Desulfofalx alkaliphila DSM 12257: one gene and its partner. The protein of the gene in region 2 interacts with the protein of the main gene of each other region in a pairwise test. Links are inferred from orthologs where the notes say so. Each region holds a gene or a part of one and is shown on either strand. Other genes may lie near its edges.

Region 1 (2,936 bases), on a different replicon or contig from region 2:
TGCCGTCAGATAAAATATCACATTCCACCCCGGTGAGGATGGTAAAATCCTCTTCCTGCCGGTTAAGCCGTTCTATAACTTTACACTGTTCTGCCAGCCGCTTTTCATCCAGCCCGTTGGCAATTTTAAGGGAGCCGGAGTGATCAGTAACAGCTAAGTATTCATAACCCCTGTTCTTGGCGGCGGCCACCATTTCTTCCAGTGATGCCGAAGCGTCACTCCAGGTGGTGTGACTATGTAAATCACCTTTAATGTCATCTATTTCCACCAATTTAGGTAAAGTTCCTGTTTTGGCCGCCTCTATTTCTCCCCTGTCCTCCCTTATTTCCGGAGGGATATATTGCATACCCAGCGCCCTGTATATATCCGCCTCATCCTTGACCTCCACGGGTTTACCGTCAACCGATAACCCGCCATGACTCAATTCTATTCCCTTTTCTTTGGCTAGTTTTTGCAGCTGCCTATAGTGGTTTTTACTGCCGCTATTCCGGTGCCAGGCAAGTACAAACCGGTGGGGCGGAACAACTGACAGCTCAACGGGCACACCCCACCAAGTTAACACCTTTATACTACGTTCGCTTTGATCCAGAACCTCTGTAACCCGAGGATGCTTTAGCATGGCAGCAATTACCAATGAAGCCTGCTCTGCTGCCACCACCAGGTCTAAATCAGACACCGCCTCTCTCCACCGGCGGGTACTGCCGCCAATCTCAACTCTTTTAACTCCCGGCAGAGATAATAAATATTTTCTAAGCTCTGCACCTATTTCCCGGGCCAGCCCCAGTACCGTTTTTTCTCCGGATGACCTAATGGCTTTAATATTCCGCAGTATTTCCAATTCAGTTTTCGAGCTCATTCCGGGCACCTTACGCACCTGCCGGTCTTTGGCTGCTTGCTCCAGCTGGTCCAATGAAAGGACACCCAGTTTCTTGAATAATAACCGCGCCTTTTTGGGGCCAATGCCGGGCAGGGAAGTAATTTCCAACACACCCCGGGGAATTTCTTCCAGTAGCTCTTGGTGGGTTTTACAAGTCCCTGTTTTTATTATTTCTTCTATTTTGGCAGCAATAGCCTTACCGATACCGGGCAGTTTATTTATCTCTCCCGACCGGACCAGTTGGTCCAGTGGCTGTTCCAGCCTATAAATGGTTTTGGCGGCATTGCGATATGCCCTTATTTTGAAAAAGTCTCCGCCCTTTATCTCCAGCAAATCTGCTATTTCATGAAATATCCATGACACTTCTACATTTTGCATTGTCAACGCTCCTAAAAATCTTAGTAACCGACCATACCGGTGGGGCACAGTGATAGTTTTTCCTATAAATAGACAACTTACCCAGTCAAAAGAAACACTCATGAAGAAGCTGTATAATTCCTTCATGAGTGTCTATACCGTAAATAAAACTAATCTTTACTGTCGGTATCCATCATCCTCACCAGATTATCGTAATCCTGCTGCAGCTTAGTGAGTTCGCTGGCTATGTTTACCGCTGCCAACACCGCTGCACTTGTATAAGGAAGCTTTGGATTACGTGCGATAACCTGCTTAATCACTCTATCTACATGTTGAGACACCATTATCATGTGCTCTGGGGATTCCTCGCCCTTCAGCTTGTAGTACTCCCCGTTTATTTCCACCTCTACCCGGGTTTCCTTAACAGCCATCATAGCCCCTCCTAGTGGTTTTAATTCTTATCTTCGGCAAATTATAGCAAATTCCTGCTTTGTTCACCGGGTAAATGGCTGAGTTAAGAACGCAATTGGGCATCAAACTCTGCATTAAGGGCTTTAGATATCTTTTTAATTTGCGATGAAACCTCTTGATCGGTCAGGGTGCGGTCGGATGCCTGGAATAACAATGAAAAAGCTACACTTTTGTAACCTTCCGCCACCTGTGAGCCAACATAGACGTCAAATACCTTTACACTCTTCATAATCTTACCGGCGGCTTTATTTATGACATCAATCATCTGCTGAACGGGCACAGATTGTTTTACTATTAATGCCAAATCACGTTCCACCGCTGGGAATTTAGGCAGTGACTGGAATTTTGGCTGCTGTCTTTCTGCGTCCATCAGATCCTGTATGTCAAATTTACAAGCCACCGCCCGGTGGGGCAATTGGTAGCTTTCCAGTACATTGGGATGTAGTTCACCCAGCACACCAATCATTTTGCCATTCACCTCTACGGCCGCCACCCGTCCGGGATGGAAGCTGGGTGCACCGCCAAAGGGCACATATCTCACATCTTTTATACCTATTTTGTTAAACAACACTTCCAGCACACCTTTGGCATAGTAAAAGTCCATGGCTACCGCCGGCTTGTTCCATGATTCCACGGTGCTGCCTGAAAAGGCCATGGCCAAAGTAGCCCTTTCATCGGGTAAGTCTTGACCTTCCACGGGATAGTACACCTTACCGATTTCAAATATTGCCCCGCTATGTATTTGCCGGTTGTGGTTTCTCTGTAATACTTCCAGCAAACTTGGCACCGGAACGGTGCGCATGATCGACTGCTCTTCACTGAGGGGATTTTGCAATACCAAGGCATTTCTAAACACACTGTCTTCCGGCAAGTTCATCATGTCATATACCTTAGGGCTAACAAAACCGTATGTCACCACTTCGGTTAAGCCGCATCCCACCAGCACATTTTTTATTTTATTTACCAGACGCTGACTCTCGGTGCGCTTACCTTGGGTGGTAATGCCATAAATGGAGGTGTCGGGCACCTGGTTGTAGCCATACATCCGGGCCACCTCTTCTATTAAATCCACCTCTATACTAACATCCGGGCGGAAGGAAGGCACTGTCACCAACAGTTCTTCACCCTGATCCTGAACCTTAAACTGCAGGCTGTTTAAAATAGAAATTATATCTTCCTTGGGCACGGCTACGCCAAGCAAATACTCCACCCGGGCCGGCCGCAGCACCAC
Region 2 (3,622 bases):
TATTGGTGAACTATTATTGGCAGTTTCTCATCAGTTGCTGACAAAGCCCGGTGTGCAATTGGATCAGCTGACCCGGGTACTTTCCCATCCCCAGGCCATCGGGCAGTGCCGCCAGTGGTTGGCTGCACATCTGCCCCGGGCTGAAATTGTGGAGGTATCCAGCTCTGCCCTGGCCGCCACCCTCGTTTCTGAAGCCGGGGATCCCTGGGCGGCCATCGGCAGCAGTATGGCAGGTAAGTTAAATAATTTGCAGCCCATGGCAGAGAACATTAATGACTATGCCAATAACACCACTCGGTTTTTAATAATATCTGCCAAAGCTAAAGCACCGCCATGCAGCCAATGTAAAACATCACTGGTGTTTACCCTGCCACACCAACCGGGGGCACTGTATCATCTGCTGGGGGAGTTTGCCCAAAGAAACATAAATTTAACCCGCATAGAATCACGCCCCACTAAAAATGAATTGGGTAGCTATCGCTTTTTCGTCGATTTTATCTGGCACTACCAAGAGGGTTTAATGAATAATTTGCTGGGTTCAATAAAGCTGCGGGTTAATGATTTGCGGGTGCTGGGCTGTTATCCCAGTGTTAATTAGGCCAATAATCTTTCGGCTAAAGCCATGGATATATATGTTTCAATAATAGCGGCCGCAGCAAGAATCAAGGCCAATATCAAAATTAGTTTGAAAATAAGTTGCCGGGCTGCAGGTAAATAAATATGTATTCTGCTTTCATTATTGTTTGGCGGCCTTTTCGATATTTTATATAGATAATAGACAGAAAACATTGTACCTGCGGCCATGGCAAACAGTTCCAGGGACCCATGCACCATGGTAACTGCAATTAAGCTGCCGTAGCTGACCCCGGTGGTTATGCTCATGGCTCCAAGGGCAATTCCCGCTACCAGGGCGTTAATAAAGTATAAAAACACACCCACCGCAGCGGAAAAAAACACTGCCAGCACCTTTAATCCCCTCACAGGTAACAGGGAAATTAAGAAAATAGCCAGAGGGGCAATGGTTATGAGAAAATTGTTCACAAATATTTTTACGGTCATTCCCGCCAAGGTGGTATGACCCACCTTCTGGGCCAGCCCTGCAAAGAGTTGGTCCATAAATTCCATAAGTAGGGCACTGTCTTTTATTACGTTAACTGTATAATAGGCCATGCCAAGTAAAATGAGCACAAAAAGTATTTCCGCCTTTAGGGCGAAAACTAAATAAGGGCGTAATTTAAAATCTTTTAACATCTTAACCCCCTAAATCTCTGCGATTAGTACAAAAAAGGGTCTCTATACAAAGACCCTAATAAAAAATATTTCCTTATCACATATAATATGACAATTAACTTCTGCGGCGTAAAAAGGCAGGTATATCCAACTCATCATGGTTGGTAAAAGGCTTAATATCCATCTCGTTCTTCAAGCCGTCTTTCTTATCATTGGTGGGGCGGTGGTCAAAACCGGTGGCTATTACCGTTACCCGCACATCCTCATTCATGGCTTCGTCTATCACTGCCCCAAAAATAATATTTGCTTCGGGATCAGCTGCCTGGGCAATTATTTCTGCAGCCTCATTTACCTCAAACAGCCCCAGGGACGGCCCTCCTGTAATATTTAACAGAACACCCCGGGCACCTTCAATTGAGGTCTCTAACAAGGGGCTGGAAATGGCGCCCCTGGCTGCCTCTGTGGCCCTATTATCCCCACTGGAGGATCCAATACCCATCAAGGCAGAGCCGGTATCTTTCATAATGGTTTTGACGTCGGCAAAGTCAAGATTAATTAAGCCGGGCACTGCTATCAGGTCTGATATGCCTTGCACACCTTGACGGAGCACATCGTCGGCAATGCGAAATGCCTCAACAATTGAAGTATGTTTATCAATTACCTGAAGTAATCGGTCATTGGGGATGGTAATCAGTGTGTCCACCTTGCTTTTTAGTTCATTAATACCAAATTCCGCTTGGTTAAGCCGCTTACGACCTTCAAAGGTAAAGGGCTTGGTGACAACACCGACTGTAAGCGCACCTATTTCTTTGGCCACCTCCGCCACCACCGGAGCTGCACCGGTGCCTGTACCGCCGCCCATACCGGCAGTGACAAAGACCATATCGGCACCTTTTAGGGCCTCTTGAATCTCTTCCCGACTTTCCTCAGCGGCTTTTTTCCCAATTTCAGGGTTGGCCCCTGCACCCAGACCCTTGGTTAGTTTGGCACCAATTTGTATTCTGCTGCTGCTTTGGGCTAATTGCAAGGCCTGGGCATCCGTATTTACGGAAATAAATTCAACACCTTTTAAACCGGCGGCAATCATGCGGTTAACGGCATTATTGCCACCCCCACCAACACCGATTACTTTAATATTGGCATATTGATCAAAGTCCATCTCAAAATCCAGCATGCAGTAATCCTCCTCCACTTAAATCTGCCACTACTACTGTCGTGGTTAAAATGTAAATTTATGAATCACGCTTTTGAATCCACCTTTTACACGGGCTAACAAATTACTTTTTTTATCATGAACACCCATGTGGTTTTTTTGTCCATATTTAATTAATGCAACGGCATTTAAGCTTGTATGCACACCTTCCTGTTCATCAATTAAATGAACCGGCAGGTTTAAATTACCCTCTAACATGCCTGGCAGTCCTTTTAGTTTTGCACCGCCCCCAATTAAAACCAGCTTAGTTGGCCGGGCACCGTGCCCATAGGTATTAATGGAATTTTCTATCATGTCAGCCAACTCTGTCACGCGGGAATCTATTATTTCGTTAATAAACTGATTGGTTTTTGTATCCATACCTTTGTTCTCATTATTATCAATCTTTATTTTAGCTGCCACAGATATCGGCACATGCAAGCCAATGGCTAAGTCACCGGTGATATGCTCACCGCCTATGGGTAGGGAAAGGGTCATCCGTGGCAAACCGCGATGATACCAACAAAGGTCAGTGGTAGCACCTCCAAGATCCACCAATAGGGCTCCCAGCTGTTTATCTGCATGCTGTAACACCTGGTCCGCCAACACCAGTGGATTATAATACAAAGCCTTGGGTCTTATATTGCCCCTATGTAGGGAAGCCAATAAATTATTTATTGCTTCAGCCTGTCCGTAAACAAGATGCACCTCAGCTTCCAGGCGCTTTCCTTTGGCACCCCTGGGTTGAGACAAGCCCCAACAACCATCTATACCATAATCAATAGGTAGCTGCTGTACCAAAATCATTTCATCGGTTGCCGAGCCGGCCCGGCAACTTTCCATCAGCAGCTGTAAATCCACATCAGTTACTCCCTGCGCTGGGTCCAGTATATCAATGCCCGAAACCACATTGGTGCTTGATATGCTGCATCCGGAAAAGCCCACAAAGGCAGCCGGCATCAAAAAGCCGGCAGTTTTTTCAGCTTCTTTCACCGCAGTGGCAATAGACCTGGCGCAAGCATCAATATCGCAAACGCTACCCCTCTTCATACCAAGGGCAGGCGATTCACCACAGGCAATTATTTCCGCTTCTCCATCCTTAATGCTAAAAATTGCGGCAGATATATTGTAGGTTCCAATATCCAGGGCTGCTAATACTCCACTGCCCACAGTAAGCAACCCCCTTACTCTTACTTTATC

What was found. The genes of interacting proteins can lie anywhere in the genome.
Region 1: the proteins of ftsZ (region 2) and BR02_RS0108275 interact in binary tests that used the Bacillus subtilis proteins (3 or more experiments, as listed by UniProt). The link is inferred for Desulfofalx alkaliphila DSM 12257 from one-to-one orthologs.

Annotation. Positions count from the first base shown.
Region 1 is NZ_JONT01000013.1:8,671-11,606, reverse strand. What follows is about bases 36-2,936. They hold BR02_RS0108275 (cell division protein ZapA), read right to left. Parts: upstream 1,666-2,936; coding sequence 1,405-1,665; downstream 36-1,404. Other genes in these bases: pheT (phenylalanine--tRNA ligase subunit beta), read right to left, coding at 1,749-2,936; polX (DNA polymerase/3'-5' exonuclease PolX), read right to left, coding at 36-1,255. Also shown: more of polX, read right to left, coding at 1-35. UniProt on the Bacillus subtilis protein: Activator of cell division through the inhibition of FtsZ GTPase activity, therefore promoting FtsZ assembly into bundles of protofilaments necessary for the formation of the division Z ring.
Region 2 is NZ_JONT01000001.1:250,990-254,611, reverse strand. What follows is about bases 376-3,364. They hold ftsZ (cell division protein FtsZ), read right to left. Parts: upstream 2,405-3,364; coding sequence 1,346-2,404; downstream 376-1,345. Other genes in these bases: ftsA (cell division protein FtsA), read right to left, coding at 2,450-3,364; BR02_RS0101290 (stage II sporulation protein M), read right to left, coding at 595-1,251; pheA (prephenate dehydratase), read left to right, coding at 376-598. Outside these bases: more of pheA, read left to right, coding at 1-375; more of ftsA, read right to left, coding at 3,365-3,592. UniProt on the Bacillus subtilis protein: Essential cell division protein that forms a contractile ring structure (Z ring) at the future cell division site. The regulation of the ring assembly controls the timing and the location of cell division.